DNA from 4 places in the Nocardioides palaemonis genome. Region 3 is predicted to be linked to each of the others. Evidence: predicted binding sites of a transcription regulator. Region 3 holds the regulator's gene; each other region holds the start of a gene.

Region 1 (7,580 bases), 1.9 Mb from region 3:
GTACGCAGCCAGTCGGGGTCGAGCCCGAGGTCGGCGGCGAGCCGCTCGTCGAGCACGAGCAGCCGCGGGTCGGGCGTCTCGCGGGCCTGCCAGGGGAGTGCCAGCTCAGGCAGGTCCTGCGCGAACCGGTGGCTGAGGGCGAGGGTGGGGGCCGGTGCGGACGTCACTCCTCGACGATACGCGGGAGCCCTCAGCGGAAGTCGCGCGAGGACGCGCGTGCCTGGAGCACCGCGCCGGCGCCGGGCACCACCACGTCGATCGGCTCCACCCGGTCGGCGACGAGGTTGGTGACGCCCTCGTTGCGCTCGAGCCGGCCGCGGATCACCACCGCCACCCGGTTGCGGGCGGCCTGGCGGTGGGCCTTCATCACCCCGACCGAGCACACCACGTTGAGCATCCCGGTCTCGTCCTCGAGGTTGAGGAAGGTGACGCCCATCGCCGTGCCGGGGCGCTGGCGGTGGGTGACCAGGCCACCGACGTGGACGCGGCGCCCGGCCTCGGTGGTGGCGAGGTCGGCGACCGAGCGCACCCCCGCGCTGCGCAGCTGGTCGCGCAGGTGCTCGACGGGGTGGCGCTCGGGCGAGATGCCGGTGGCCCAGAGGTCGGCGAGGGTGATCTCGGGCTCGCTCATCCCGGGCAGGGTCGGCGCGGCGGGGGCGGGCGTGACGCCTGGCAGGTGGTCGGCGGCCTCGGCGAAGCCTGCCGCCCACAGCGCCTCGCGGCGCTGCATCCCCCAGGCGTCGAACGCACCCGCGGTGGCGAGCGCCTCGAGCTGGGCGGAGGTGAGCCCCGCCCGCCGCGACAGGTCGGTGACGCCGGTGAACGGCGCCTCCTCGCGCGCCGCGACGATGCGCCGCGCCACGTCGAGGCCGATGCCGCGCACCGAGTCGAGCCCGAGGCGTACGGCGTGGCCGCCGTCGCGGCGGTGGTCCGGCACCGGGTCGGGCGTGCCGGGCACCCACTCGACCCGCTCGAACCGCGGCTGGCAGCAGGCGGCGCGGCCGCCGGCCCGCGCCGGGCCGACGACGAGCGGCTCGAGGTCGGCCTGGGCGGCCGAGCGGGTGACGTCGGGTCGGCGCACCTCGACGCCGTGGCGGCGCGCGTCGCCGACGAGCGACTGCGGGGAGTAGAAGCCCATCGGCTGGTTGCGCAGCAGCCCGGCGAGGAACGCCGCGGGGTAGTGGAGCTTGAACCAGGAGGAGGCGTAGACCAGGAGTGCGAAGGACAGCGCGTGGGACTCGGCGAAGCCGAAGTTGGCGAAGGACAGGATCTTGACGTAGATCGAGTCGGCGAGGTCACCGGTGATGCCGCGCCGCTCCATGCCGGAGTAGAGCTTTGCCTTGACCGACTCGATCCGCTCCACGCCGCGCTTGGAGCCCATCGCGCGGCGCAGCAGGTCGGCGTCGTCGCGGGTGCAGTCGCCGAGGGTCACGGCCATCGCCATCAGCTGCTCCTGGAACAGCGGCACCCCCTTGGTGCGCTCGAGGACCGGCACCAGCTCGGGGTGGTCGTAGGTCACCGGCTCCTGGCCGGTGGCGCGGCGGACGTAGGGGTGCACCGCGCCGCCCTGGATCGGACCGGGACGGATCAGCGCGATCTCGATGGCGAGGTCGTAGAACTCACGCGGCCGCAGGCGGGGGAGGGTGCCGATCTGGGCGCGGCTCTCGACCTGGAAGACGCCGATCGAGTCGGCGCGGCAGAGCATGTCGTAGACGGCCGGCTCCTCCTTGGGCATCGACGCGAGGTCCCACTCCTCGCCGAGATGCTCGGCGACGAGCCGCATCATGTGGTCGAGGGCGCCGAGCATCCCGAGCCCGAGCAGGTCGAACTTGACCAGCCCCATCGACTCGCAGGCGTCCTTGTCCCACTGCAGCACCGTGCGGCGGTCCATCCGGGCGCGCTCGATCGGGCAGACCTCGCCGATGGGACGCTCGGTGAGCACCATCCCGCCGGAGTGGATGCCGAGGTGGCGCGGAGCGCCCATCAGCTCCTCGGCCAGCGCGACGACCGGGTCCGGGATGTCGTGGGCGGAGGCGTCGCCTGCGTCGCCGGTCACCACGCGCCCCCCGTTCGACATGGATGGCCAGCCGTCGACCTGCTTGGACCAGGCGTCCTGCTGGCCGGGGGAGAAGCCGAGCGCCTTGGCGGCGTCGCGCACCGCCATCCGGGGGCGGTAGGTGATGATGTTGGCGACCTGGGCGGCGTTGCGGCGCCCGTAGGTGTCGTAGACCCACTGGATCACCTCCTCGCGCCGGTCGGAGTCGAAGTCGACGTCGATGTCGGGCTCCTCGTCGCGGTGCGCGGAGATGAACCGCTCGAAGGGGAGCTTGTAGAACACCGCGTCGACGGCGGTGATGCCGAGGGCGTAGCAGACCGCGGAGCTCGCGGCGGACCCGCGGCCCTGGCACAGGATCCGGCGCTCGCGGGCGAACGCGACGATGTCGTGGACGATCACGAAGTAGCCGGCGAAGTCCTTCTCGGAGATGACGCGCAGCTCGTGCTCGAGCCGCTCGCGCGCCTCGGCCTCGTGCGGCGTCCCCACGTAGCGCTCGGCGAAGCCGCGCTCGGCGATGACCCGCAGCCACGAGTCGGCCGTGTGACCCTCGGGGATCTGCCGCTTGGGCAGCGCGGGCGAGGCCTTGCGCAGGTCGAAGGCCAGCTCGTCGGCGAGGGTGACGCTGCGGGTCACCGCGTCGGGGTGGGCGGCCAGGGCGGCCGCCGTCTCCGCGCCGCTGCGCAGGTGGGACGAGCCGCCGAGGTCGAGCCAGCCGTCCATGTCGGCGAGGCTGCGGCGGGCCCGGACGGCCGCCATCGCCGAGGCGAGCCGGTGGCGCTGCGGGGTGGCGTGGTGGACGTTGCCGGCCGCCACGAGGTCGAGGCCATGGACGCCGGCGAGCCGGGCCAGGACGTCGTTGGTCGCGTCGGCGCCGGGGCGCGGCGAGAGCTCGACCAGCACGTCGCGCAGGCCGAAGAGGGAGGTGAGCCGGTCGAGCGCCTCCGAGGCCGCGGCCTCGCCGCCCGCGGCGAGCGCCTGTCGCACCAGACCCTTGCGGCAGCCGGTGAGGACCACCCAGTGGCCGCGGCCCTGCTCGCCGAGCTCGTCGAGGTCGTAGACCGGGCGGCCCTTCTCGTCGCCGCGCAGGTGCGCGTCGGTCATCGCGGCCGCGAGCCGGTGGTAGCCCTCGACGCCGCGGGCCAGCACCAGCAGGTGGCTGCCCTCGGGGTCGGGAACGCCGTTCTGCGGGCCGCTGAGCCCGAGCGACAGCTCGGCGCCGTAGACCGTGGGGAGGCCGTGGGCGGCCGCCGCCTCGGCGAGCATCGGGGCACCGTGGAAGCCGTCGTGGTCGGTGATCGCCAGGGCGTGCAGGCCGAGCCGGACCGCCTCCTCGACCAGCTCGGCGGGCGAGCTCGCTCCGTCGAGGAAGCTGAAGTGGCTGTGGCAGTGCAGCTCGGCGTAGGGCGTGACCCGGGCGGGCCGCTCGATGCGCGGCGGCTCGACAGCTGCGCGCTTGCGTCGCGAGACGGGGGCGTCGTCGGCGCCGGGGAGCCCGCTGAGCCGGCGCTCGAGCTCCTTCCAGTGCATGGCGGGGTTGTTCCAGCCCATCAGCCCTCCTCGCCCACGGTCTGCCCCGGCGTCGGCTCAGTCATAGGCCGCCTCCAGGGACCAGCCCTCCGGCGAGCGGACGAGCAGCCAGGCGCGGCCGTCGGCACCGACGACCTGGAACCGTGCGGTCGGTCCGGCGCCGCCGGACCACCACCCCTCGTCGGTGGGCCACGGGCCCGCCCAGGCCGTCACCGGCTGCCAGGGCAGGACGCCGCCGGCGACGCGGAAGCGGCGCGGCTCGCCGCTGACCACGCCGCGGTCGGTGACGGCGACGAGGTGGCCGGCGTCGTCCACGACCTCGGCGGCCGGGGGAGCGGCGAACACCCGGACCGGCGCCGGTCCCGGCACCCTGCCCGGCCACGGCCGGTCGAGAGGACGCAGGTCGACGGGACGCTCGCCCCACGGCACCAGCGCCTGCCGGGCGGCGGGGCTGCGTCCGCCCTGGAGGACGGGCCGGCGCACCGACTCGAAGCCGACCATGCCCTGCACGCGGGCCACGCCGCGCTCGACCAGGTCGTCGGACGCGGTGCCCCAGAGCGCCTCCCCGTGGGCCGCGGCCGGCTCCACGACCTCGGGGACGAACCGCACCCGCTCGACCGGCGCCCGGACCGCCCCGGAGTCCTTGCGCGCCCGGAGCGCGCCGACCGACCCCTCGACCGTGCCGGCCGACTGCAGCTGCCAGTGGACCCGGTCGACGAGGTCGCGCGCGGTGAAGTGGCGCGGGTGCAGCCACGCGCGCGAGGAGCAGACGACGCCGTCCGCCCACGCCTCGACCCGCACCGCGGTGGCGACGAGCTGGTGGCGGGCGAGCTGCTCGACGAACCGCTCGGTCGTCGTGCGGACGCTGAAGGTGATCGCCTCGACCGACTCCAGAGGCGGCTCGAACGGCACCTCCGCCTCCAGGTCGGGTGGGGGAGTGCGGGCGGCGAAGAGGGCTCGGTCCTCGCCGCGCGCCCGGCGCCGAACCGTGGCGCCGTAGGCACCGAGGCGGTGCTCCACGGCGTCGCCGGGCAGGTCGGCGAGGTCGCCGAGCGTGCGCAGGCCGAGGCGCTGCAGCAGCCCGACGAGCTCGCGACCCCGCGGTCCGTCGTCCTGCAGGACCTGGACGGGCAGCCCGCGCAGGAACGCCGCCGAGCCGCCGTCCGGGACGACCGACCACGACTGGACGTCTGCTGTCCGGGCCGCCTGCTCGGCGGTGAACAGGTCGTCGGCGATGCCGATGCGCACGTCCCAGACGCCGGTCTCGACGATCGCCTGGCACGTGGTCGCGGCGGCGTCGGTCTCCGAGCCGTACCAGCTGCCGGGTGCCCGGACGGCGAGCAGACCGGGCCGCAGGGCCGCGACCCCCGGCCGCAGGTCCTCGACGGTGGCCAGCACCGGCTCGAAGGCGCGCGCGTCGCGGTCGGGGTTGGCGGGCAGGAGCAGCAGCTCGGGGCAGCGCGACTGGGCGTCGCGGCGGCGGTGGCCACGACGTACGCCCTCCGCACGGGCCGGGCCGTTGCAGACCTCCACCACGTTGGCGGCGAGCACGGCTGCGGGCGCGCGCAGCGAGCGCCCTGCCTCGTCGAGGGCGGCGACCACCGACCAGTCGGGGCACCACACCACCATCACCCGCATCGCACGCCCCTGCTGGTGGTGGCCTCACCCCGAGGCACGACGGACCTCGCGCACCGGTGCGTCGAGGCGGTGCACCCCGGGCCAGGTCAGGTCGAGCGGCTGGGGAGGACGGGCGCCACGGTGGACCAGCACCCGGGCACGGCGCTCACGCAGCACGCCCGGCCCCGAGGTGGGGCCGAACCAGCTCGACCGCTCGGTGCTCAGCCGCGCCTCGACGCGCGGCCAGGCGCCGCGCACGACGAGCACCGACGACCGGGTCCGCAGCCGCGACTCGAGGAGGCCGGCGGTGCGCTCGTCGACCCGGCCGGGCGGTCGGAGCACGACGACGCGGAGCACGTCGACGAGGGCCGCGGTCACCTCGAGCCAGTGGTCACCGGGATCGGGCACCAGGACCGTGCGGGCGAGCTCGACGCCCAGCTCGACCGCCGCCTCGGCGCCGAAGTCGGCGCAGCCGGCGAAGCCGACCCACTCGCCGGCACGCGACGCCCCGGCGGCCAGCGCGAGACCGAGCGAGGCGGAGTCGACGGAGTAGGTCGCCCCCGCGCGCAGCGGCACCGCGTCGGCCAGCCCGGGTAGGGTCGCGACCGGTTCTCCCGCCGGCTTGCGCTCCATCGCGGCCACCCGCTCGCGCAGCTGCTCGACCACCGATCGCGACGGGTCGAGCGTCGTGATCGAGCGGGCGGAGGACATGGCTCCATCATCGAACAGGCGTTCGAACCAGTCAAGCGGGTGTGCTGGCACGGGGCAGCAACGACACGAACGGACCATGACGGATGGCTCGGGGGTGCCACCCGACGCGGACATCTGGTCCTGTCTGGACCTTACGTGCACGTGGTGTGGACGTCCTGTGGGACGGTCTGTCCACCGAGGGACACGAGGGGGTGCCATGGGTGGGGACGTCGCCGGGTGTCCTGACGGACGGGGTGGCATGCAGGTGAGTCGGCTCCAGGTCGTCGTCGGCCTCGCACTGGTGCTGGTGCTGGCCGTGTACGCGGTCAACGACTCCTACCTCGTCGACCGGCTCTGCTACGACGGCACCCTCGTCGCGGCGTCCCTCGGCGCCTGGATCGGTGTGTCCCGGGCGAGTCGCGGCGCACGCCTGGTCCCGTCCCTCGTGGCCCTCGGAGTGACCCTGTCCACGCTCGGCGACCTGCTCTGGGACCTGCTCGACTTCCTCGGCTACTCCACCGACGTCTCGCTGGCCGATCCCGCCTGGTTCTCCAGCTACGTCGCCCTGATCGCGGCGGTCGGCGTGGTGCTCGCTCGCAGCCGTCCGGGAGGTCGCCCCGACGTCGACTTCCTCGTCGACGCCGCGACGATCGTGGTCGTGAGCGTGCTGGTGTTCTGGCAGCTCTCCGTCACCTCGATCCTGAAGCAGGACGACCTCACCGCCCTCGCCAAGGTCGTGTGGTCGGCCTACCCGATCGTGGACGCCGTGCTGCTCGCCCTGGTGGTGCGCGCACTCACGAGCGCCCGGGCACGGGAGGCGATCGACGTGTGGTTCGCAGCCGGCGTCGTGCTCTGGCTGCTGTCGGACACCGGCCCCCTGGTGCTCGCCTACGAGGGGACGGCGCAGCTGGCCATCGACGCCGGCTGGATGCTGGCGCCGGTGCTCCTCGCCGGCGCGGCATGGCGGAAGCCGACGGGTGCCACGCCCGCCCAGGCCCGCGGCCACGGGTGGAGGGCAGCCCTGGTGATCGCCATCGCCCCCCTCAGCGTCCCCCCGCTCCTCGAGCTCGCGAGCCACCTGCGCGACGGCGCCGGCCAGCCGTGGCCCTTCGCATCGGGTTCGGCGAGCCTGCTGGCGCTGGCCTTCGTGCGCACCGCACGCCTGATGCGTTCGGAGGAGCGACACGTGCGCGAGCTGGAGGCGGCGCGGGACGCGGCGCTGGAGGCGTCGCGCGCGAAGTCGATGTTCGTGGCGACGATGAGCCATGAGATCCGCACGCCGCTGACCTCGCTCGTCGGATCCATGGAGATGCTGGAGGAGGGCGACCTCGACGACGACCAGGCGTTCCTGGTCGACCGGATGGGGCGTGCGACCACGCGGCTGCGCGGGCTGGTCGAGGACGTCCTCGACTTCTCCGCCATCGAGGCCGGCCGCCTCGAGCTGGACCCCCGCCCCTTCGACCTGCACCGGGTGCTGGACGAGCTGCTCGACGTCTACCAGCCGGTCGCGAGCCGGGCCGGTCTCCGGCTGGTGTGGCACCGCGACGCCGACGTCCCGGCGGACGTGGCCGGAGACACGTTGCGCCTGCAGCAGGTGCTGGGCAACCTGCTCGACAACGCCGTGAAGTTCACGCCGTCGGGGAGCGTGGGGCTGCGGGTCGCCACCCTCGGCACGGACCCGGCGAGCGGG
Region 2 (7,580 bases), 1.1 Mb from region 3:
GCTCACCCTGGACGCCCACCGACGGCGGCCTCACCTACGCCAGCGAGCTCGTCGCGCTGGTGCACCGCCGCCCCGACATGCGCATCGGCGTGGCGGCGTTCCCGGAGGGCCACGTCGACGCGGTCGACCTCGAGCAGGACGCCCGGGTGCTGCGCGCCAAGTACGACGCCGGTGCCGAGTTCGCGGTGACCGACATGGTGCTGCGCGCGTCCGACTACGTCGGGCTGGTCGAGCGGGCCGAGCGGGTCGGGGCGGACCTCCCGATCATCCCCGGCATCATGCCGATCCTGAACCTGCGCTCGATGGAGCGGATGGTCGAGTTCTCCGGTCGCCAGCTGCCCGACGAGGTCGTCGCCCGCCTCGCGCCGTTCGCCGAGGACCCCGCCGGGCTGCGCCAGGAGGGCATCGCGATCGCGACCGAGCTGTGCGAGGCGCTGCTCGACGCCGGCGCGCCGGGTCTGCACTTCTACACGCTCAACCGCTCGCGTGCGACCCGGGAGATCTTCGCCAACCTCCGCATCACGGTCTGAGGCGTCCCGGCAGCGCCCGGACTAGGTTGGGGCCATGCGCACCGTCACCGTCACCGGGACCGGCACCGCGCGGGTCACCCCCGACACGGCCGTCGTCCGCCTGTCCGCCCTCGCCCGAGGCGCGGGCGTGTCCGAGGCCTACGAGGCGATGGCCGCAGCGGCCGCGACCGTGGTCGACGTCGCCGCGCGCCACACCGACGAGCGCCGGATCGCCTCGACCGGCATCACCGTGTGGCCCTTCCACGACCACGAGGGCAGGCGCGAGGGCTACGAGGCGCGACACGGCTACGCCATCGCCTGTGCGGACCTCGCGGAGGCCGGCGCGATGCTCGCCGAGCTGGCCCGGGAGGTCGGCGACGGGCTCGCCGTCGACGGCGTCGCCCTGGAGGTCGCCGACGACACCGTGGCCGGCGGCAAGGCCCGCGAGGCCGCGTTCCACGACGCGCGCGAGCGGGCCGCGGCGCTCGCCCGGATGTCCGGGGCCGGCCTGGGCTCGGTGCAGACGGTCGTGGAGGGCGACCCGGCGTCCGGACCGGTGCCGGTCGCCAAGGTCGCGCTCGCGTCCGCGGGCGGCCTCGAGCCCGGCGAGGCGACCGTGACGTCGACGGTCACGGTCGTGTGGGAGCTCGCCTGATCAGGCGCGTCCGACCAGCTCGGCGACCAGCGCCGCGCTGAGCCCGGCGAACGGCAGGCCGGAGCCGGTGGTGGCGTGGGCGCCGACCGCGAGCACGCCCGCGACCGGTGTGCGGGGGCCCAGCCGCTGGCGCGCGGTCCGCGGACCCGCCCACCTCACTCCGTGCGGGGACCCCCCGAAGAGCTCCACGAGGTCGCGCGGCGTGCGGTCCACGCGGGTCACCACCTGACGGCGCACGTCGAGGCCGCGGCGGGCGAGCGCCACCAGCGGGTCCTCGACGAGGCGGCCGCGTGCCAGCACCGTCCAGGCGGCGCCCCCGTCCGGCGCGCGTCCTCCGGTCCGCACCACGAGCAGCGGGTCGCCGTGGAGCACCACCTCGTGCGGCAGGTCGGGGACCTCGCCGTCGAGGCCGACGTGGCACACGACCGGCGGGAACGCCGGGACGGTGCGCCGCACGTGGGCCGCGAGGGCCGGCAGCCGGCGCGGGTCCACCCCGACGACGACCACGTCGGCGTCCACCGTGCCGCTGCCGTCCGCCGTGCGGGTGCTGACGGCGACGACTCGGCCGTCGCGGACCACGAGGTCGCCCACCTCGGTGCCGGTGCGGACGTCGACGCGGCGCAGCGCGAGCCGCTCGGCCATCGCGGTGCCGAGGGCGGCCAGCCCGCCCGGGACGGTCCACGCACCGAAGCGCTGCTCGAGGTAGACGTCGACGCCGGCGAAGGTCGGCACGTCGCGCAGCGCGTGGCCGTCCATCACCAGCCGGTGGCCCGCGACGAGCCGCAGCCGCTCGTCGTCGAAGGCACGGCGCAGGCGCCGGTGCAGGGACTCGCGCCGCCCCAGCAGGTCGGTGAGCTCGCGCGGCGCGACGTCCGGGTCGAAGGGCCGCTCGAACCACTCCTTGCGCAGCAGCTCCCACACCTCGCCGTAGGACGCGACGTGGCCGACCCACTGGTGGCCGAGCCCGGGCCCGAGGCCCTCGAACGCCGCGAGCTGGGCCGCGCGGGAGCCGCCGGGGAGCGCGAGCCGCGAGCCGTCCTCGAAGCGGTGCTCGCGCACCAGGTCGAGCGGCGCGAGGTCGACCTCGCGCTCGAGCGGTCGCCCCGACTTGCGGAACAGGTCGCGCACCACGGCGGGCAGCAGGGTGCTCGCCGGACCCGCGTCCCACGCGAACCCGTCGGCCTCGACGCTCGTCAGCGCGCCCCCGACGTGGTCGGAGCGCTCGAGCAGCGTGACGTCGTGACCGAGCTTGGCGAGGCGCGCGGCCGCGGCCATCGCGCCGAAGCCGCCTCCGACCACCACGACACGCGCCACGGGGGAACCCTAGGTCCTCGCGGCGACCGTCAGCCGACCGGCTGCGCCGGTGCGCGACGCCTCCACCGGCGCCAGCCGCGCCGGACCAGCCGCCCGAGGACCAGGAGCAGCACCAGGCCCAGCAGGAGCAGCACGCCGGCGATCGCCGCCGCCGCGCGTGGGTGCTCCAGGGAGAACCAGACCACCGCGAGCACCGCGGCGTCCTCGGCGAGGCTCGCGAACACGTTGGTGACCGGCTCCAGCGAGGAGTTGAGGGCCAGCCGGCCGCCCGCCTTGGCCAGGTGGCTCAGCAGCGCGGTGCCACCTCCCACCACGCCACCGACCGCCTGCTCGAGGGTGTCGGCCTCGCCGGCGAGCAGGACGCCGATGACGGCACCGGCGGTGGGGCGGATCGCGGTGGAGACGACGTCCCAGGTGGAGTCGACGTAGGGGATCTTGTCCGCGACGAACTCCATCGCGTAGAGGAAGGTCGCGAGGGCGAGCACGTCCCACCGGCCCAGGACGTCCGGGATCGCCTCCGACCCGCCGAACCGGTCGGCGAGGCCGAGGACCAGCACGACGAGGTACGCGTTGACGCCGCTGGCCCAGCCGCTGGAGAAGGTGAGCGCGAGGGCGTCCACGCCTCAGTCCTCCGCGGCCGGCGGCTCGACGTCGACCTCGGCCGCACCGGTCATCGCGACGAGCTCGTCGTAGGTCGTGGAGAAGACCGCGGCCGGGTGCCCGGCTGCCGCCCACACGACCGGGTGCTGCCGCAGCCACGGGTCGATCCAGGTGGGGACCGGCGCCGGGTGGTCGATCGGGGAGACCCCGCCGATGACCTGGCCGGTGTGCTCGCGCACGAACTCGGGCGACGCGCGGCGCAGCCGTTCGACGCCGATGCGCTGCGCGACCGCGGCGGTGTCGACGCGGTGCGCCCCCGAGGTGAGGATCAGCACCGGCTCGCCCCCGGCGTCGAAGAGCAGGCTGTTGGCGATGGCGCCGACCTCACACCCCAGCGCCGCCGCGGCGAGTGCCGCGGTGTGGGCGCTGTCGGGCAGGATGACCACGTCGCCCGTGCCGCCGCGTCGGGTGTGCTCGCCTCGAAATGAGGTGATGGATGCGTGCTCGCTCGACATGATGCGAGCCTAGCGACGAGCGACGACGAGTCGTACGACGATTTCAAGGGGTGTGTGGATGGCGCGCGAGGTGCCGGGTTCCGTGGTCAACAGCGTGCGGCTGCTCGGGCTGATCGTGGCCACGGCCGGGGTGATCACGCTGCTCACCTGGCTGATGCGCGACGACGTGATCCTCGGGTGGGCCGAGGGCAACCCGTCGGCCCAGGACATCCTGGCCCAGGGCGGCATCGAGCAGCTGCGCGAGAGCCCGATCGTCCCGGGCTTCGTCGCCATCTCGCTCGTCGCCTTCGTCGGCTTCGCGCTGCTGTCGCTCGTGCTCGGGTCGTTCTTCCTCGGCGGGCACGGCTGGGCCCGCTTCGTCCTGACGGCGACGGTCGGCGTGGGGGTGCTCGTGGGCGCCGTCGCGCTCGACTCGCACCTGCCGACGATCTTCGTCGTCCTGGCCGCGCTCGTCATCGTCGAGGGCCTGGCGCTGGCCGTCCTGCTCTGGCGCCGCGACACCACGGCCTACCTCCGCGGCGAGCTCACCGGCGACCTCCACGGCGACCTCCGCGGCAGCTGACGCCCGCGCGCCCGGTCCGTCCTTGACGGGCTGTCGGTGGTGGGGTCTATCGTTCTCGGTGTTCGAACATCCGTTCGATGCGATCCGGGTGGCGGTGACCTCGACCCCACCGTCACCCGGGTCGGCCCGGGGTCGACCGAGGTGTCGAGGAGGCGCGATGAGGCAGTACGACGACCCCGTCGAGGTGCGACGGGGCGAGGCGGAGGACCCCGAGCAGTTCCTGTGGCGGGGACGCCTGTGGAAGGTGCGCGCGGTGGTCGCGCACTGGGTGGAGACCGGACCGTGGCGGCAGCCCGCCCCGCCGGGCCACGCGGTCGCCGGGGTCGGCACCGCCCGGTCCGCGGCGCGCGAGCTGTGGCGGGTCGAGGCGGGTCGGGGGATGCCGTCCGGCGTCCGGCTCGTCGACGGCGCGGAGCCGGCGGGTCACGGTGTGTTCGACCTGTCCTTCGACGGCACCGACGGGCGCTGGCAGCTCGTCGGGTGCCAGGACTGAGGTGGTGACCGTGGCGACCGCACCCCTGGGGCCGACCTCGGCGGCGACCCTGCCGGCCAGCTCCCACACCTACCTCGCCCGCTCCGCGACCTCGCTGAGCGACGCGATCACGGCCCGTGACGTCCCCACCCGCTACGCCTGCGCCCACGTCGCGGCCCTGTGCGCGGCCGCGGCCCTGCTCGCGGCGCGCGCCCGGCCCGCGCCGCGCGGGCGCCGGCAGAAGAACGCCTGGGTGCTGCTGTGCGAGGTCGCCCCCGAGCTCACCGAGTGGGCGACGTTCTTCGCCGCCGGCGCGGCCAAGCGCGCGGCTGCCGAGGCGGGGTCGACGCGTGCGGTCACCGAGCGCGAGGCCGACGACCTGGTGCGCGACGCCGACCGCTTCCTCGCGGTCGTCGAGCAGTCGCTGGGCCTGGTCCCGCACGCCAGCGTCGCCTGAGCGCCGAGCCGGGGAGCGAGCCGGGATGGAGCCGGGGATGAAGCCCGCCGGGCCCGCCGCGCCGCACGCACTAGGGTTGCCCGCATGCAGCAGCCCTCCGCGAGCGAGCGTCGCCAGTCCGTCCGCACCGGCGTGGTCTGGGACGGCGTACGCACCTTGCTGGAGACCGACCCGACGCTGCGCGAGCAGCAGGCCCGCATCGTCGACGTCGGCGGCGGCACCGGCGGGTTCGCCGTCCCGCTGGCCGAGCTCGGCCACCGGGTGCAGGTCATCGACCCCAGCCCGGACGCCCTCGCCTCCCTCGACCGCCGGGCCCGCGAGCGCGGCGTCGCCGACCGGGTCACCGGCCAGCAGGGCGACCTGTCCGACCTCGCCGACCTGGTCGACGAGGCCGACCTGGTGCTGTGCCACGGCGTGCTCGAGATGGTCGAGGACCCCGCGGCGTCGCTCGCGGCGATCGGCGGGGTGCTGCGCCCCGGCGGACACCTCAGCCTCGTCGTGGCCCAGCGCCACGCGGCCGTCGTCGCGCGCGCCATGGCGGGTCACTTCCAGGCTGCCCGCGAGCTGCTCGACGGTGGTCCCGCCGCGGGCCGCGGCGGCCGGCGGTTCACCCACGACGAGGTGGACGACCTGCTCCGCGGCGCCGGGCTCGACCCGACGACGGTCCACGGCGTCCGGGTCTTCGCCGACCTGGCGCCGGGCAGCCTCCTCGACCTCGAGCCCGGCGCGACGGCGGCCCTCGTCGAGCTCGAGCGGTCGGTGGCGACCCGCCCGGAGTACCGTCCGCTCGCGGCCCAGCTCCACGTGCTCGCCCGACGCTGACCCTGCCGCCCCGTCGTCCGGGGGCGTGCGGTGACCGACACCCCGCTGCTGCACGTCGACATGGACGCCTTCTTCGCCTCCGTGGCGCTGCGGGAGCGGCCGGACCTGGTCGACGAGCCGGTGGTCGTCGGTGGCAGCGGGCGCGGGGTCGTGCTGGCCGCCAACTACGTCGCACGCCGCTACGGCATCCGCTCGGCGCTGCCGATGGGCCGGGTGCGGGCGCTGTGCCCGCACGTCACGGTCCTGCCGCCGGACTACGACAGCTTCACCAGGGTGTCGGCCTCGGTGATGGAGACCTTCCGTGAGGTGACCCCCCTCGTCGAGGCGTTCTCGCTGGACGAGGCGTTCCTCGACGTCCGGGGCTCCACGCGCCGGCTCGGACCACCGGAGGTGATCGCCGAGCGGCTGCGCGCCACGATCCACGACGAGCAGGGCATCACCTGCTCGGTCGGGGTGGCCGGGTCGGTGTCGGTCGCCAAGGTCGCGAGCCGGCGCGCGAAGCCCGACGGGGTGCTGGTGGTCCGACCCGACGAGGTCGCCTCGTTCCTCCACCCGCTCGACGTCGGCGAGCTCTACGGTGTGGGCGAGAAGACCCGCGCGATGCTCCACCGCCGCGGCCTGGTGACCGTCGCCGACCTCGCCCGACTGCCGGTGGCCGAGCTGCAGCAGGCCGTCGGCCGACACCTCGGCCAGCACCTCCACCACCTCGCGTGGGGCACCGATCGCACCGACCTGGTGCCGCGGGCGGTCCACCAGGAGCCCGACCGGTCGATGGGTGCCGACGAGACCTTCGCGAGCGACTCCGACGACCGGGAGGTGATCGTCCGCGAGCTGCTGCGGCTCTCCGCGCGGGTGGCCGCCCGGATGCGTGCGGCGGGGGTCGCCGGTCGCACCGTCACGCTCAAGGTGCGCTTCTCCGACTTCACCACGATCACCCGCTCGCGCACCCTGCCCGACGTCACCGACGTGACGGTCGAGGTGCACCGCGTGGTCGTCCGGCTCTTCGACGCGCTCGACCTGCACCGCACCCGCGTCAGGTTGGTGGGCGTCCGGGTCGAGGGGCTGGTGCCGCGCGCGAGCGTCCAGCGCCAGCTCGTCCTGGGCGAGCCCGCCCACGGCTGGGAGGACGCCGACCGGGCGGTGGACCGGGCGACCCGGCGCTTCGGGTCGTCCGCGGTGCGTCCGGCGCGGCTGGTGTGAGCCCGGCCCGGCCGAATCCGGTCCGTGATTTTTCGGGGACGCCTACCGTAGCGACAGGACCGTGCCTAGACTTGCTGGCAGAAGGTGAGGAGGAACCGTGGAGCTCTCCGAGGAAGAACTGCGACTGCTCGAGCAGATGGAGCGCGCCCTCGTCGAGGAGGACCCCAAGTTCGCCTCCACCCTGCGCGGCACGTCGTTCCAGCGCACCGCCCGCCGACGGATGATCCTCGGTGGCGTGATCCTCGCCCTCGGCATCGGCCTGCTGGTGCTGGCCGTGCTGCTCGATCTGTCCGCCGTGCTGCAGACGGTCATCGGCGTCGCCGGCTTCGTCGTGATGCTCGGGGGTGCGGTCCTCGCGCTCACGTCCGCGCGGTCGCCCGCCGCACCGGCCAAGGTGCGCTCATCCGGCCGTTCCGGCCTCGGCGTCGTCGACGGCGGTCGCATGCACCGCCCGCACCGTCCCGGTCGCCAGCG
Region 3 (7,580 bases):
GACACCTACCAGAGCGAGGCGTTCGACGACGTGTACGCGGTCGGCGTCGCCGCCGCGGTCGACGTCCCGTGGCAGACCCCGACCCCGGTCGGCATCCCGAAGACCGGCTTCCCGACCGAGCAGCAGGCCCACGTCGCGGCGCTCAACATCGCCGCCCAGGTCCGCGGCGAGGAGCCGAAGGAGCACAAGGCGTTCGGCGACATCCCGGCCGTCTGCGTCATGGACGCCGGCAACAACGGCGTCGTGATCCTGGCCGACAAGATGCTGCCGCCGCGCAAGCACGGGGTGCTGATCCCGGGCCCGCAGGCACACCTGATGAAGCTCGGCTTCGAGAAGTACTTCCTCTGGAAGATGCAGCACGGGCAGGTGCGCCTGCCCTGACCCGAGCGACCACGCCCGGTCGCGCACCGGGCACCGAGGGGACGGCCGTCCGGCCCAGAGGAGCCGGGGGCCGTCCGTAGGTTGCCCGGCGAAGAGTCAGCGCCGCCTCATCGCGCGGCGACCCTGCGCGGCGAACAGCCCGACGAGGTGCTGCGAGACGCCCGGGGCGAGCGCGGCGCTGCGCGCGACTCCCCCGCGCCAGCCCGGCACCGTACGCACCACCCGCCGCGAGCCGAGCAGCGCGACCGCCGCCTCGGCGACCTGCGACACGCTCAGGATCGCGCCACCGGAGTGCACCAGCTGGGCACCCATCCCGGCCGGGTCCTGCGCGGCGAGCATCGCGGTGTCGGCGCCGTCCGGGCACAGCGCGTGGACGCGTACGCCCCGCGGCGACTCGGCGTTGACCGACCCGCTGAGCGCCACCACTCCCGCCTTGGTGGCGCCGTAGACGGCGTAGCCCGGCGTGGGCGTGAGGCCGGCGAGCGACGCGACGTTGACCACGTCGCCGCCGCGCGGCCCGAACGCGTCCAGCGCCGCACGGGTCCCCCACATCGTGCCGAGCAGGTTGACCTCGACCAGCCGGCGCACCTGCTCGTCCGTCAGCGCCGCGAGGGTCCCGTCGTCGCCGACGCCGGCGTTGTTGAACCACGCCGCGAGCGGCGCGTGGCGCACCGCCTCGGCCGCGACCGCGCGGTGCGCGTCCGGGTCGCGTACGTCGTGGGCGAGGCCGGCGACCGCGCCGATCTCCGCGGCGGTCGCGGCGACCGCCTCGGCGTCGACATCGCTCACGACCACCCGGTGACCACGCGCGACCAGCAGCTCCGCGATGCCGCGCCCGATCCCACGCGCCCCACCCGTCACCACACAGCTCGTCGCCCCAGCACCCGTCATGGACGCGACGCTAGCGACACGCTGCTTCGAACAGGTGTTTGATCCACGGGTGCCGGGAGGTCTACGGTGGCCTCACCCGGTCCGGGCGGACGGAGCGGGGCACCATGCGGGAGGACTGAGCCAGATGGCCAAGCAGGACGACAAGAACGTCATCGAGATGCCCGACGGCCCGCCGGACGCCACCGGCCTGACCCCGCGCCAGCAGCGCGTGCTCGCCACCATCAAGGACTCGATCGAGACCAAGGGATACCCGCCCTCGATGCGCGAGATCGGCCAGGCGGTCGGCCTCACCTCGTCCTCCAGCGTCGCCCACCAGCTGCGCGTGCTCGAGGGCAAGGGCTTCCTCAAGCGCGACCCCAACCGGCCCCGCGCCCTCGAGGTGTTCCTGCCCGAGGTGATGGCGGCGCGCCGCTCGATCTCCAGCGCCGACGACTCGGGCGTCGACGAGACCGGCATCGGCGACGTCTCGCCGTCCGCGGTCAACATCCCCGTCGTCGGCCGGATCGCCGCCGGTGGCCCGATCCTCGCCGAGGAGCAGGTCACCGACGTCTTCCCGCTGCCCAAGCAGCTCGTCGGCGACGGCACCCTCTTCCTGCTCGAGGTCTCCGGCGACTCGATGGTCGACGCGGCCATCTGCAACGGCGACTACGTCGTGATCCGCCAGGAGCAGACCGCCAGCAACGGCCAGATCGTCGCCGCGATGATCGAGGGCGAGGCGACCGTCAAGACGTTCCAGCGCAAGGACGGCCACGTGTGGCTGCTCCCCCACAACACGGCGTACGACCCGATCCCGGGCGACAACGCCACCATCCTCGGCGTCGTCACCGCGGTGCTCCGCCGGGTCTGACCCTCCCCTGCGCACGGCCTCCGACGGCCCTCCACCCCACGGGGCGGAGGGCCGTTGAATGTCCACCACCGACGGGACACGATGGCGGGACAGCCAACCGTCGGGAGCGCGCATGAGCAACGTCCAGGAGTCCTACGACTACGTCATCGTCGGCGGAGGCGTCGCCGCCGCCAGCGCCGTGAAGGGGATCCGCTCGCAGGACTCCTCGGGCACGGTCGCGGTGCTCGGCTCCGAACCCCACGACCCGGTCTACCGCCCGGCGCTGTCGAAGGACCTCTGGCTCAAGGACGACGAGTCGCTCGAGGGCCAGTCGCTCGCCGGTGACCTCAACGACGACGACGGCGTCGACCTCGTCCTCGACACCACCGTCACCGAGATCGACCCGGCCGGCCACGCCGTACGCCTCGCCGACGGCACGTCGGTCGGCTACGGAAAGCTGCTGCTGGCCACGGGTGCCGAGCCCCGCACCCTCGGGCTCGGGGCCGGTCCGCGGGTCGTCTACTACCGCACGTCCGCCGACTACGAGCGGCTCCGCGCGCTCGCCACCTCCGGCAGCCACGTCGTGGTCGTCGGCGGCGGCTACATCGGCTCCGAGATCGCCGCTGCCCTCGTGCAGAACGACGTCGCGGTCACGCTGGTGCTCGACCTCGAGGACGTGCAGGAGCAGATGTTCCCCCGCGCGCTCGCCGCGAGCCTCACCAAGGACTTCGCCGAGCACGGCGTGACGATCGTCCACGGGTCGGTCAGCACCGGCGAGGAGACCGGCGACGGCGTCCGGATCCGCCTCGACGACGGCACCGACGTGGTCGCCGACGCGGCCGTGATCGGGGTCGGCGTCCAGCCGCGCACCGGGCTCGCCGAGGCCGCCGGCCTCGAGGTCGACAACGGCGTCGTGGTCGACGACCGCCTGCGCACCAGCGTCGAGGACGTGTACGCCGCGGGCGACGTCGCGTCCTACCCCGACGCCCTGCTCGGCCGCCGCCGCGTCGAGCACGTCGACCAGGCCGAGAAGTCCGGCGCGCACGCCGGCAAGGTGATGGCCGGCGCCGACGAGGCCTACGACTACACGCCGATCTTCTGGTCCGACCTCTTCGACGCCGGCTACGAGGCCGTCGGCGAGACGAAGTCGGACCTCGACATGGTCGAGGACTGGAAGGACGGCGAGCTCGGCACCGGCGTCGTCTACTACCTCAAGTCCGGCTCCGTGCGCGGCGTGCTGCTCTGGAACGTCTGGGACAGCACCGACAAGGCCCGCGAGGTGATCGCGGAGACCAAGGACGCGCCGCTGGAAGACCCGGAGAGCCTGCGGGGACGGATCTCCTTCGGCTGAGGCGCCGCTCGTCGCTGGTCGAGGAAGGCGCCCTGGCGCCTGTCACGAGACCCGGTCACGCGACGGGGTCTCGTGACACGACTTCGTCGTTCCTCGACCAGCGAGGTCTCGGTGGTTGAGGTGCGAGCGGAGCGAGCCTCGAGACCACGGACGGGTGACGGGTGACGCAGGTTTCGAGGCTCGTCGCTGGCGCTCCTCGCACCTCAACCAACGAGGCTTCGGTGGTTGAGGTGCGAGCGGAGCGAGCCTCGAAACCACGGACGGCAGTCCGGGCACGTGTAGCCTCGCGGCGATGTCCGAGCACCCCGGCGCCGCGCCGTCCCCCGAGGTCTTCCACACCCGAGCGGGCAACCGGCGCCGCCTGACGCAGGCGGCCGAGGCGGAGGTCGAGCGGCTCGCGGCGGCTGGCGAGACATCTGCCTGGCTCAGCCCGCTGGCGTACAACCTCACGGTGAGCCACAGCCACCGGTTCGTGTGGTTCCGGGTGGCGAAGGTCGCGACGCGCACCATCCGCCACCACTGCGAGAGCCACGGCGTGACGATGGACGTCGACCACGCGATGCGGGTGCGCTACCCGCTGGCGTCGTTCGCCGACTACTTCGCCTTCGCGTTCGTCCGCGACCCGCTCGACCGGTTCGTCTCCGCGTGGCGCGACAAGGTCGTGGCCAACAACTACTACCGCTTCGACGAGCAGACCCACGCGCGGATGCAGGCGATCGAGGAGTTCGCCCGGTGGACCGCCACCCACGACCTCTCCGCCGTGCCCGGCACCGACCAGCACCTCACCCTGCAGAGCCGGATGATCGACCTCAACCGGGTCGACTTCGTCGGGCGCCTCGAGACCTTCGACCGCGACTTCGCCGAGGTGTGCGAGCGGATCGGGGCGCCGGCGGTGCCGAGCGCGCCGCAGAACCAGACCGCGCCCGGCGGGCAGGACCGCCGGGCGTCCGACGAGCTCAGGGAGCTGGTGAGCCAGATGTACCGCCGCGACTACCAGGTGTTCGGCTACGAGGTGCCGGCCTGATGGGCGTCTCCCGGCCGACGTTCCCGGTGGCGCGGCTGCGCCAGGCCTACGACGTCGAGCAGGTCGACCTCGCCGTCGACCACATCCTCGAGAACCTCGCGCTCCCCCGCCCCCGCATCGACGCCGGCGACATCACCGCGATGCGCTTCACCCCGGGGCGCGGCGGCTACGACATGGCGGCCGTCGACGACTGGCTCGACGAGGTCGTCGCCGAGCTCCGGGCGCGCGGCGCAGGAGGAGCGCCCGGCCCGGCGGAGCAGCCGGCCGCGCCGCAGCCGGCGTACGCCCCGACGACCTCGACCGCGATCACCGAGGTCCGGTCGGGCAGCTCCGGCAGGACTCTCCTGGTGCTGGCCGTGCTGGTCGTGCTCGCGCTGGCGGCCTACTCGCTCTTCGGCTGACCGAGCCGCTTGAGCGCCTGGCGCACGAGCGCCGGGTCGGTGGTCGACCACATCGGCGGCAGCGACGCCTTGAGGAAGCGGCCGTAGCGGGCGGTCTCGAGGCGCGGGTCGAGGACCGCGACGATGCCGCGGTCGGTGGTGGTGCGGATCAGCCGACCGGCGCCCTGCGCCATCAGCAGCGCGGCGTGGGTGGCCGAGACCTCCATGAAGCCGTTGCCGCCGCGGTCGTCGGCGGCCTTCGCGCGCGCCGACATCAGCGGGTCGTCGGGCCGCGGGAACGGGATCCGGTCGATGATCACCAGCTGGCAGGTGTCGCCCGGGACGTCGAGCCCCTGCCACAGCGAGAGGGTGCCGAACAGACAGGTGTGCGGGTCCTCGACGAACTGCTTGGCGAGCTCGGGGAGCTGGGCGTCGCCCTGCGCGAGCGTGGTGAGGTGCGGGAGCCGCTGGCGGACCACCTCGGCGGCCGCCTCCGCGGCGCGGCGCGACGAGAACAGTCCGAGGGTGCGCCCGTCGAGCGCGTCGACGAGGTCGCAGATCTCGTCGAGCTGGGCCGGCCCGAGGCCGTCGCGGCCGGGCTGGGGCAGGTGGCGGGCGACGTAGAGGATGGACTGCTGGCCGTAGTCGAACGGCGAGCCGACGTCGATGCCCTTCCACGGCAGCGCGTCGTCGGCGTCGGTCGTGGCGATCTGGTGGCCGACCCGCTCGGTGGGCTTGAGGCCGAGCGACGTCGCGACCGCGCCGAACTCGCCGCCGAGCATGAGGGTGGCGCTGGCGAAGACGACGGTCTTGTCGGTGAGCAGCTTGTCGCGCATCGGGCCCCACACCTGGAGGGGCGCGACGTGGAGGCGGGCCGGGAACCGGTCGCGCGCCTCGCCGAGCCACAGCACGTCGCGGTCGGAGCCGGCCGCCATCCGCTCGGCGTTGACGAACACCTCCTGCACCATGCCCTTGGCCTGGGTGCGGCCGGCGTCACCCTCCCCCTCACCGCCGGACTCGCGCGGGAACGCCGACAGCGTCGCGCGGGCGGCGTCGCGCACCGCGACCAGCGCGTCGGAGAGCTGGGGCGGGACCGTGTCGATCCGCCCGGCGGGCAGCGCGGCGAACGCCTCGGCGAGCTGGGCGCCCGCGTCCTCGAGGTCGCCGGCCGGGTCGCCGCCGGCGTCGTCGGCCCAGCGGCTGGCGCGGCGGGCCGCGCGCTCGACGTCGCCCGCGCCGAGCTCGTCGGTGGCGGCCTGGGTGACGCGCGCGACGAGCTCGTGGGCCTCGTCGATGACCACCGTGTCGTAGTCGGGGATCATCGGGACGTCCTCGATCGCGTCGATCGCGAGGAGGGAGTGGTTGGTGACGACGAGGTGGCTGCGCTGGGCCTTCTCCTTGGCCAGCTCGGCGAAGCACTCCTGGCCGAACGGGCACTTGGTCGCGCCGAGGCACTCGCGGTGGTTGACCGAGACCTGGCGCCACTCGCGGTCGGTGTGGCGCGGGGCGTTGTCGCGCTCGCCGCTGCCGCCGCCCTCGGCCTCCTCCTCCGCCCACGACCGCAGCTCGAGGACCTTCTCGGCCATCGCGCCGAGCGGCACGTCGACGAGGGTGCCCTGGTCGTCGGGCACGCCGGCGCGGATGCGGTGGAGGCAGGCGTAGTTGGAGCGGCCCTTGAGCACGGCGTACGACGTGTCGATCCCGGGCACGTCCTTGACCGCCTCGACCAGGCGCGGGAGGTCGCGCTCGACGAGCTGGTGCTGGAGGGCGAGGGTCGCGGTGGCGACGACGACGCGCTTGTCGTGGAGCATCGCCGGCACGAGGTAGCCCAGCGACTTGCCGGTGCCGGTGCCGGCCTGGACGAGGAGGTGGCGACCCTCCTCCATCGCCTCGGCGACCTCGCTGGCCATCTGCACCTGGCCGTCGCGCTGCTGCCCGCCGAGCGCGGTGACCGCCTTCGCCAGGACCTCGGTGACGGGGCTGGCGGCGGTGGCGGTCTCGGGCACCAGAGAACCCTACGGGGCGCCCCCGACACCGCGGCGTACGCCATCCACAACGCGCCGCGGACGGGTGCGGGTCAGGGCTTCTTGCGGCCGATCTGGCGCTCGATGCGGCGCTCGGGCTGGCCGAGGATCCGGGCGAGGAGCTTGACCCGGTAGCGCCACGCGACGACGCCCAGGACGACGATGACGAGGAACCACAGCATGCGGCGAGCGTACGCCGTCACGGCAAGAGCGGGGTCTGGACGCGACGAGGCGCCCGCCGGGGCGGGGGCTTCGTCGGGTGGGGCGGGGCGAGGTCAGACGACCGCGCCGGAGTCCTCCGGTGCGCGGACGACCTTCTCCTTCTTGACCCGGCTCATCGGGAACCTCTCGTGGAAGTAGGTGAGCAGCGGGGTGGCGAGGAAGACCGACGAGTACGTGCCGACGATCAGGCCGACGAGCAGCGCGATCGCGAAGTCCTGCAGCGAGTCGCCGCCGAGGACGGCGAGCGCGGCGAGGATGAACATCGCGCCGAGGCCGGTGTTGACCGTGCGGGGCACGGTCTCGACGCAGGCCTTGTTGGCGATGTCGTCGAACTTCTCCTCGGGCTTGGAGCCCCACCAGCGCTCGCGGATGCGGTCGAAGACGACGACGGTGTCGTTGACCGAGAGGCCGACGATGGTCATCGCCGCGGCGAGGAAGATGCCGTCGATCGGCTTGTGGAGCCAGGCGAAGAGGCCGACGA
Region 4 (7,580 bases), 710 kb from region 3:
GCGATCGGGTCCCGCGACCGGTCCAGAGCATGACGGCCTCGACCAGATCGTCCTCGGTCACGGTGCGAGTATCACCCCCGTGGACGCACGCTCATCGGCAGATGCGCCGCGCAACGCGGCGACCGGGGGCGCCTATCGACCCAGCTGCTGGTCCAAGGCTGTCTTCCAGTTCTCGGTCGCCAGACCTGCGTTGACGAGGACGTCCCGCCAGTCGACCCGAGCCAGCTCGGCCTGTCGTGCGACTTCGCGCGCGTCGCCGTCGGCGACCAGCACGATCGCTGCTTGCACCCTCTCGGACTGAGAGGCACGTACGACAACCCGGGTGACGGTTTCTGCGACGTCCGGGTTGAAGTCGTGCTCGATCCGTCGAGCGAGTCGACGCGATACCGGAGCCATGCGCCGATGCTGCCACTCTTTCAGCGCGGCCGCTGAGACCGCATCTCGGCTGCTTGTTCCATTGACCTAGGACTGGTGCCTGGCGAGGCTCGGTCCAGGCGCCCGGGTTGTCGTTCTCATTTCGGCTGCCCACGCTGGTCGTGTGGCTCTCATCTGGCCTGCGCAGCCCGGGCGTCGTCAGGGCCCGGAGAGGCTCAAGAGGGGTTTGCCCAGCTCGAAGCAGCGTTGCCCTCCCGGCTCGCCAACCGAATAGGTCAGAGCATCGGAGGAAGGCGTGAGCACATCAGTTCCAGCACGAGTAGTGATCGGGATGGACCCGCACAAGAGGTCGGCAACGATCGAGGTGATGACAGCCGACGAAGCGGTTCTGGGTGGCGGCCGGTTCGCTACCGACAGCGAGGGCTATGCGCAGATGCTGCGCTACGCCGGGCAGTGGCCTGACCGGGTCTGGGCTGTCGAGGGCTGCGCCGGCATCGGCAAACACATCGCGGTCCGGCTCCTCGCCGACGGCGAGCAGGTGGTCGATGTCCCACCGAAACTGTCGGCACGGACCCGGGTCTTCTCCACCGGCCAGGGACGCAAGACCGATGAGACCGACGCGCACTCGGTCGCGGTGGTCGGCACCCGGATGAGCGGACTAAGGCCGGTCGTCAACGACGAACAGCTCGCGGTCCTGCGGCTCCTGGTCGACCGACGCAGGTCCTTGGGCGAGGAGCACACCCGCAAGGTCTCCCAACTGCACCAGCTGCTGCTGGAACTCATCCCCGGTGGGGCAAAGCGCGATCTCTCCGCGGCCCAGGCCAAAGCCCTGCTCGCAGGAGTTCGGCCACGCGACATCGCCGGGAAGACCCGCCGCCGGGTCGCTGCCGAGCTCATCGCGGACCTCGAGAAGATCTACGCCCGCAAGAAGGCCGCGAACAAAGAGCTCACCGAACTGGTCACCGAAACCGGCACGACCCTGCTCGATCTCCACGGCATCGGACCCACCGGTGCTGCCCGGTTGTTGGTCGAGGTCGGTGACATCACCCGGTTCCCGAACAAGGCGCACTTCGCGTCCTGGAACGGCACCGCACCGATCGACGCTTCCTCGGGCGACAACGTCCGCCATCGACTCTCACGACGAGGCAACCGCCAGATCAACCGGGTCCTGCACACCATGGCCAGAGTCCAGCTCCGCAACCCGACACCTGGACGTGAGTACTACGACCGCAAGAAGGCCGACGGGAAAGCTCCGATGGAAGCGATGCGCTGCGTCAAACGTCGGCTCTCCGACATCGTGTTCCAAACGATGCTCAACGACGCCGTCGCCGCACGCCCGAGGACAGGCCCGGGAGGACAACGGGGAAACGTCTCTGAATCCAGCGCGACCGGCTCACATCCCCGAACCAGCTCTTCGGACAAGTCACTTCCCGGACCCGTCACCGCCAACCCTAGAACCCCAATACCGGCTGCGTCTTGACACAGAGGGGTGCCAGATCCGCGCGCTCCACGCGGTGTGTGCGGATGCTCAACTACATACTGTCCTCGTGCCACACATGCTGATGTCGACGTCTCGGCGGGGATCGGCGATCAGCTGGCTGGCTCTGACGGCACTCCTCCCGATCGTGTCCGCTTGTGGTGAGGAGGAGGCGGGCACGTCGGTGCACGACTTCATGGAGTCGACGAGTGAGGTGAACACGCTTGCCCTGTCCGACATCTACGATCACGACGTCTCCGGAGTGGTGATCGTGTGCGCGTACACCGGGGCCAAGGCAATCAGAGACGAGCTCGGGTTCAGGTGGCGCGGCGCCGCAGGGCTGGCCGACAAGTTGGACAGCACTGACACCCACCAAGCCATCATCGCCGTGCACGAGGATGACGTCGTGGAGTCAGAGGTCGTCCCCATCGACGTCCTGCACCTGTGCGACATGGACCTGTCCTATCCCGCAACCATCGACGCCGGCACGACCCTGCGGATCGCATGGTCCTCAGTTCCCTGGTCGGACGGCACGGAGAAGCGAATCCCGGTGGCGAGCATCCAGTGAGCGCCCGACCGGAGCGGCCCTTGCCGCCTGTGCCCTAGGGTCCTTCCGTCGATTGCCACGGGGAATGCCAAGGGGAACCGACTGGGCGAGCCCTCGCAGGGCGCGCACGTGGTGGCTGCGCGGCCTTTCCGGACCTTCAGGGATCCTGACATCGGCATGAGCGGATGTTCCTCGGTCACCGTCCCCGTCACGTCCGCATCACGAAGGTGACCTGGTTGTCGGCGTGAATGGTCTTGGCGTAACGCGGGTCGTGGGCCAGGCGGTGGTGGCGCGGACACAACAACCGGCCGTTGACCAGGTCGGTGGCGCCGCCGTTGGACCAGGGGTCGTCGTGGTGGGCCTGACACCCCGCCGCGGTCGTCTCACACCCCCGCGTGGTGCAGCCGCCGTCGCGCAGACCCAACGCGATGCGCTGCGCCTTCGAGAACAGCCGCCGCGACCTTCCCAGGTCCAGGAGCTGCCCGTCACCGCCGAGGACCACCGGGATGATGCCGGCCTCGCACGACAGCCGACGTGCCTGCGCCGCGGACATCCGCGACCCGTCGTCTAACAGCACGGCCGCGTGCTCGCCCAGCAGTTGCTCCAGCGTCATCGTCACCACCACGGTCGCGTTCACGCCCGCGGTCTGCGGGGACGCGTCGGTCGGGTAGCGCTCGACGTACTCCACGAACGCCTCACCCATCCGCCGCCGCGACGGCTTCCACACCCCCGCCTCGTCCCGCAGGTCCGCCTCGGTGTGGCGGGCCGGGTTCGCGAGAGCCAGCAGGATCCGGCGCAGGATCGCCCCCACGTGAGACGGGACCGTGAACCGGCCGTGGCAACGCCCCTCACCGTCATCGGACATCGAGAACGACACCGACTCCTCCGCCCGACGCTCCTCGGCTTCGAGGGCGTCGGCCTCGGCGGACTCCCCCACCTCCGGGGCGACCACGTCCAGGATCCGCTTCCCGATCTGCCGCAACCCCTTCGCGTCATGCTCACGCGCGTAGGCCAGTAGCCGCGACTCTGCCTCCGCGCGCACGGCGTCGTCCACCCGGGAGGGGAGGGCGTCGACCGCGTCGACGATCGCTCGTGCCTGCTCCGAGCGCAGCGTGCCGTCCGCGAGCTGACGCCCGACCTCCGGGTGCGCCTCCAACGCCCGCCCCAACGCCAGGTCCCGCCGCGACTCCCGCCGCGTCACCCGCGTCTCACGCGCCAGCCACGCCGTCGCGTCCCGCGACCCCTCCACCGCACCCAGATCGTCCGAGGCCGCCAGCACCCGCGCCAGCAGACCGTCCAGCTGAGAACGCGCCGCCGCCAGCTCCACCAGCGCCGCCCGCTTGTCGGCCACCGACATGAACACCGGCTCCACCGACACCACGCTCTTCAAGGAGGAGCGCAGGTCGCCGGCGCACCCCACGACAGGATGCTGTAGATCCTGATCCATCGGGGCCACCTCCTCGCACGCACGTCACTGACATCCGCCCGGGTCCGGGGCGAAGCGGTGAGGCATGGGGTGGCACCACTAGCCAGGTCGTCACCCGAGAGCCGTCAGGCGTCCCGCGAGCACCAACACGGGTTCTATGAGTGACTGACCCGATCCCGGGAACTCCGTCACCTCAGACGAGAGAACCGTTCCGGACCGGCGTGCTACGCACGATCGTACACCTGTTCGAATCAGATGACAAGAGGTCCTCCTCAGCTCCGCGCGAGCTCGCGCTCCCGCACCTGCCGCACGAACCGACGCGCAGCCCCGCCGTCCAGCGGGAACGTGCCGGCCGGGAGGTCGGACGAGGCGGACCACCCGGCGTCGGCCGCGGCACCGAGCCGCTCGAGGAGGTCGTCGAGGCTGCACCCGGCAGCGCGTACGAGGTGGGCGCACCCGGCGGCGCGGGCGTCGAGCGCCAGCGCGGTCGTGTCGGCGACCACCACCGACGCGGCGCGCAGCACGACGGCCTCGGACACGACCGAGCGGTCGCCGAGCCCGAGGGGTGCCACCGGCGCGAAGCGACGGGTGAGCCCGCCGGCCGCGTCGGGACGCGCCTCGCGGACGCCCAGCACCGCACCGGCGCCGCTCGCCCAGTCGTGCAGGCGCAGGACGTCGTCCGCCGACCAGGCGGCGGCCGACCCGGTGACCAGCACGAGCGCGCGGCCGTCGAGCCGCTCCCGGAGCGCGGCCTCGGCTGCGGCGAGGTCGGCCGGCAGCACCGCGTCGGGCAGCAGCAGGTCGTGGCGGGGCAGGCCGGACAGCCAGACGTCGTCCTCGCCCAGCGCGGGGTTCGCGACGCGGCGGCTCGCGGCCTCGAACCGCGACGCGACCGCGACCGCGTCGACCGCCCCGAGGTCCGGGGCGGGGCGGGCGTCGTCGAAGGGCGCGCCGACGTGGAGGATCCGGTGCCGCGCGGGCAGCGGGGCGTGCGGGAGCGCCGCGTCGAGCGGGTCGGCGACGACCACGACGCCGCAGCGCACGAGCGTCTCCTGCCCCTCGAGGGTGGCGACCGGGACGACCGTGACGCCCTCGCCGGCGACGTCGTCGAGCAGCGGGCGGGTGCGGCTCAGCACGACCTTCCGGATGCTCGGGTCGTCGCGCACGGCCTCCAGGACCGCGCGGACGCCCGGGTCGAGCCGGCCGCTCGGCCCGGCGGCGAAGGCCCACCAGTGGCTGAACGACGGCGTCTCCCGGTCCATCCGGCGGAACGGGTGCCCGGCGAGCGCGGAGGTCCGCACGGTGCGGCGCCCGGTGGACTCGTCGAGCACCACGTCGTAGGCGTCGTGGATCCGCGCAGGGTCGGTGACCCGCGCGATGTTGGCGGCCATCTCGTCGGTGCGCGCGGTCGGCGCCAGGGCCGCGATCCGCTCGCGCCACTCCCCCACGCCGGGCGCGCGGCGCGGGTTCTCGCCGAGGAAGTTGCGCTTGGCGAGCGGGAAGCCCTGCCCCAGGAGGTCGAAGACGTGGCGCGAGTAGAGCGGGTGGAACGGCTGGAGGTCCGGCAGCCAGGTGTCGAAGTCGAACCCGGCGTCCGTGAGGTGGCGGCTGAGCCCGACCTCGTACTTGTGCACGACGAGGCCCTTCGCCTCCTGCGGCACGACGGTGTCGAGGCGCCAGCGGAAGCCGGGGTCGGTCGTCACCGGACGGCGGAAGGCGAGGAAGTACGAGCTGAGGTGGAGGTAGCGCACGTCGCTGAAGTGGCGCTGCCCCACGAACCGCCGCTTCGCCTCGGCGAGCGGGATCGGCGAGTCGTCGCGGAAGTAGTTCTCGTCGTGCTCCATCGACGTGGCCTGCAGGCTCCACCAGTCGCACGCGCGGGCGTCCATGGTCGCGAAGACCTCGTCGAGCGGGTGCACGAGGAAGCACGAGTCGTTGGCCAGCAGCAGCTCGTCGTAGGTGTCGACGACGTCCCAGCCGACGAGGTCGCGCGCGAGCATCGAGAACGACCCGAAGTCGTAGCCGCCGTGGGGCACGCTCCACGCCCCGACCGTGACGTCGGCGAGCCGGTCGAGCTGGCCGGGCTCGAGGACGCCGTCGGCGAGGTAGTAGACGTCGGCGTGGCGGGAGAGCTCGCGCAGGTAGGTCACGACGTAGTCGTCGACGAGCCCGTCCTGGTCGTAGGCCGCGAACAGGCAGATCCGACGGGGCGAGCCGTCGAGCGGCGTGGTCGGACGTGCCGGCACCGTCGGCGGCACCGGCGGCAGTCCCTCGTGGCGGCCCACCAGCAGCCAGTGGAGCAGCGGGTCGACGCCGTCCTGCGTGGGGTCGAGGTGGTCGGCCCAGTAGCTCCACAGGTCGAAGCGGGGGCTGGGATTCTGCAGCAGCCGCCAGCCGGACTCGACGTGGTGGCGGTACGGGTCGGTGCCGCGCTTGAGCCGGTGGCGCACGGCGTACTCGTCGGCGTCGAGGTAGCCGCTGGCCGCGACGACGGCGCGCGCTGCGGCCAGGGAGGCACGCTCCGCGACGGACCCGGAGGCGTCGGGGGCCTCGGGCAGCCCCTCGCGCAGCGCCTGCTCGACGAGCGCGGCGGCGGCCTCCGGCCCCTCGGCGGCGGCCTTGCGCCAGCGGCGCACGAACACCGACCAGCGGGCCTCGAAGTCGGCGAGGCGGTCGCGCCGCTCCTGCAGGCGCGCGTCGAGCCCGGGCGTCGACGCGCCGGTCACCGGCTGGCCGGGGGGTAGGAGTCGGCGCCCTCGGCCTCGTCGGAGGCGAGGAAGTGCACCAGCGGGTTGACCCGCTCGACGATCACCTCGGGGTGGTCGAGGACGTACTGCGCGATGTCGAAGGACTCGCTCGGCTTGCGGAACGGGTGGTCCCAGTGGCGCAGGAAGTGGACGCCGGGGTCCTCACCGCGGCGGGCGACGTCGAGGTGGGTGCGCAGGTAGAAGGCGGCGTCGAAGAGCGGCGACTGGCGGATCAGCTCGAGCTGGCCGGCCTCCTCGGCGCTGACCGACGTCGAGCCGCGCCGCCACCACGAGCGCTCCCCCGCGCCGGCCACCGCGGTCTCGACCCGCAGCCGCTCGGCGAGCAGCTCGGACAGCACGTCGGCGGCCTTGGCAGCCCGGTCGCGCGACCTGCGCAGCCGGGCCTCCCGCTCGCCCCACGTCTCCTGGTCGGCGCGCGCCGCGGCGAGCTCGCGTCGCAGCAGGTCCACCTCGTCGCGCAGGTTCTCGCGCACGGTCTCGGGGTCGGGCTCGCTCACGCGCCGCACTCTATCGACCCGGCACGACGGCGCTGCGGCCCTGCCACGCGCCGTGCTCGGACAGCGGGCGGAAGCGGTAGGTCGCGAACTCGTGGTGGAAGTCGCGCCGCTCGCGCTCGGCCATCGCCGACGCGTGGCGGGCCGGCTGGGCGACCTGCGAGCGACCGTGCACCATCGCCTCCATCTCCCGCACGGTGCGCCAGACCGAGAAGGTCGAGATCGTGCGGGGCGGGCGGACTGCCGCGAGGGCAAGCGTCACCCCGGGGTGGTCGCGCACCAGCCGCTCGACCGGCTTGCCGTGCCGCAGGAACCGCGGCACCTCCGGCAGCCGCATCCGCGCCAGCGTCACCGCCACCACCGGCTCGTCCTGGTCCCACGCGCCGGCGCGCACCGGCAGCCCCGGCAGCGCGGCGAGGGTCGACCACCGGCGCAGGAACTCCAGGCGTACGTGCCAGCCGTCCGCGAGCCGCCGCCCGACAGGGTCGCGGTC

Evidence for each region. The regulator LexA, encoded in region 3, represses DNA repair genes until DNA is damaged. The targets are predictions, from matches to a motif close to TCGAACANNTGTTCGA.
Region 1: a site for LexA is predicted at 5,922-5,937, ahead of imuA' (DnaE2-dependent mutagenesis accessory factor ImuA'). Genes of this name have one in related genera too.
Region 2: a site for LexA is predicted at 4,218-4,233, ahead of KDN32_RS07535 (DUF6504 family protein). Genes of this name have one in related genera too.
Region 4: a site for LexA is predicted at 4,060-4,075, ahead of KDN32_RS05740 (HNH endonuclease signature motif containing protein). Genes of this name have one in related genera too.

The regions. Positions count from the first base shown of each region.
Region 1 is NZ_JAGVQR010000001.1:2,403,173-2,410,752, reverse strand. Features, by position in the region: gene KDN32_RS11710 (protein adenylyltransferase SelO) at 1-167, opposite strand, end outside; gene KDN32_RS11705 (error-prone DNA polymerase) at 191-3,604, opposite strand; gene KDN32_RS11700 (Y-family DNA polymerase) at 3,641-5,221, opposite strand; gene imuA' (DnaE2-dependent mutagenesis accessory factor ImuA') at 5,246-5,911, opposite strand; gene KDN32_RS11690 (sensor histidine kinase) at 6,150-7,580, shown strand, end outside.
Region 2 is NZ_JAGVQR010000001.1:1,537,435-1,545,014, forward strand. Features, by position in the region: gene metF (methylenetetrahydrofolate reductase [NAD(P)H]) at 1-530, shown strand, start outside; gene KDN32_RS07510 (SIMPL domain-containing protein) at 565-1,164, shown strand; gene KDN32_RS07515 (phytoene desaturase family protein) at 1,165-2,478, opposite strand; gene KDN32_RS07520 (DUF4126 domain-containing protein) at 2,508-3,098, opposite strand; gene KDN32_RS07525 (YbaK/EbsC family protein) at 3,102-3,593, opposite strand; gene KDN32_RS07530 (hypothetical protein) at 3,652-4,155, shown strand; gene KDN32_RS07535 (DUF6504 family protein) at 4,313-4,648, shown strand; gene KDN32_RS07540 (SAV_6107 family HEPN domain-containing protein) at 4,659-5,084, shown strand; gene KDN32_RS07545 (class I SAM-dependent methyltransferase) at 5,169-5,906, shown strand; gene dinB (DNA polymerase IV) at 5,937-7,106, shown strand; gene KDN32_RS07555 (SCO2097 family morphological protein) at 7,204-7,580, shown strand, end outside.
Region 3 is NZ_JAGVQR010000001.1:459,012-466,591, reverse strand. Features, by position in the region: gene KDN32_RS02265 (NAD(P)/FAD-dependent oxidoreductase) at 1-381, shown strand, start outside; gene KDN32_RS02260 (SDR family NAD(P)-dependent oxidoreductase) at 478-1,272, opposite strand; gene lexA (transcriptional repressor LexA) at 1,397-2,119, shown strand; gene KDN32_RS02250 (NAD(P)/FAD-dependent oxidoreductase) at 2,232-3,449, shown strand; gene KDN32_RS02245 (sulfotransferase family protein) at 3,742-4,473, shown strand; gene KDN32_RS02240 (DivIVA domain-containing protein) at 4,473-4,874, shown strand; gene KDN32_RS02235 (ATP-dependent DNA helicase) at 4,856-6,862, opposite strand; gene KDN32_RS22775 (hypothetical protein) at 6,931-7,059, opposite strand; gene secD (protein translocase subunit SecD) at 7,153-7,580, opposite strand, start outside.
Region 4 is NZ_JAGVQR010000001.1:1,172,149-1,179,728, reverse strand. Features, by position in the region: gene KDN32_RS05755 (hypothetical protein) at 133-396, opposite strand; gene KDN32_RS05750 (IS110 family RNA-guided transposase) at 707-1,855, shown strand; gene KDN32_RS05745 (hypothetical protein) at 1,923-2,420, shown strand; gene KDN32_RS05740 (HNH endonuclease signature motif containing protein) at 2,608-3,846, opposite strand; gene KDN32_RS05735 (rhamnan synthesis F family protein) at 4,098-6,551, opposite strand; gene KDN32_RS05730 (hypothetical protein) at 6,548-7,090, opposite strand; gene KDN32_RS05725 (hypothetical protein) at 7,101-7,580, opposite strand, start outside.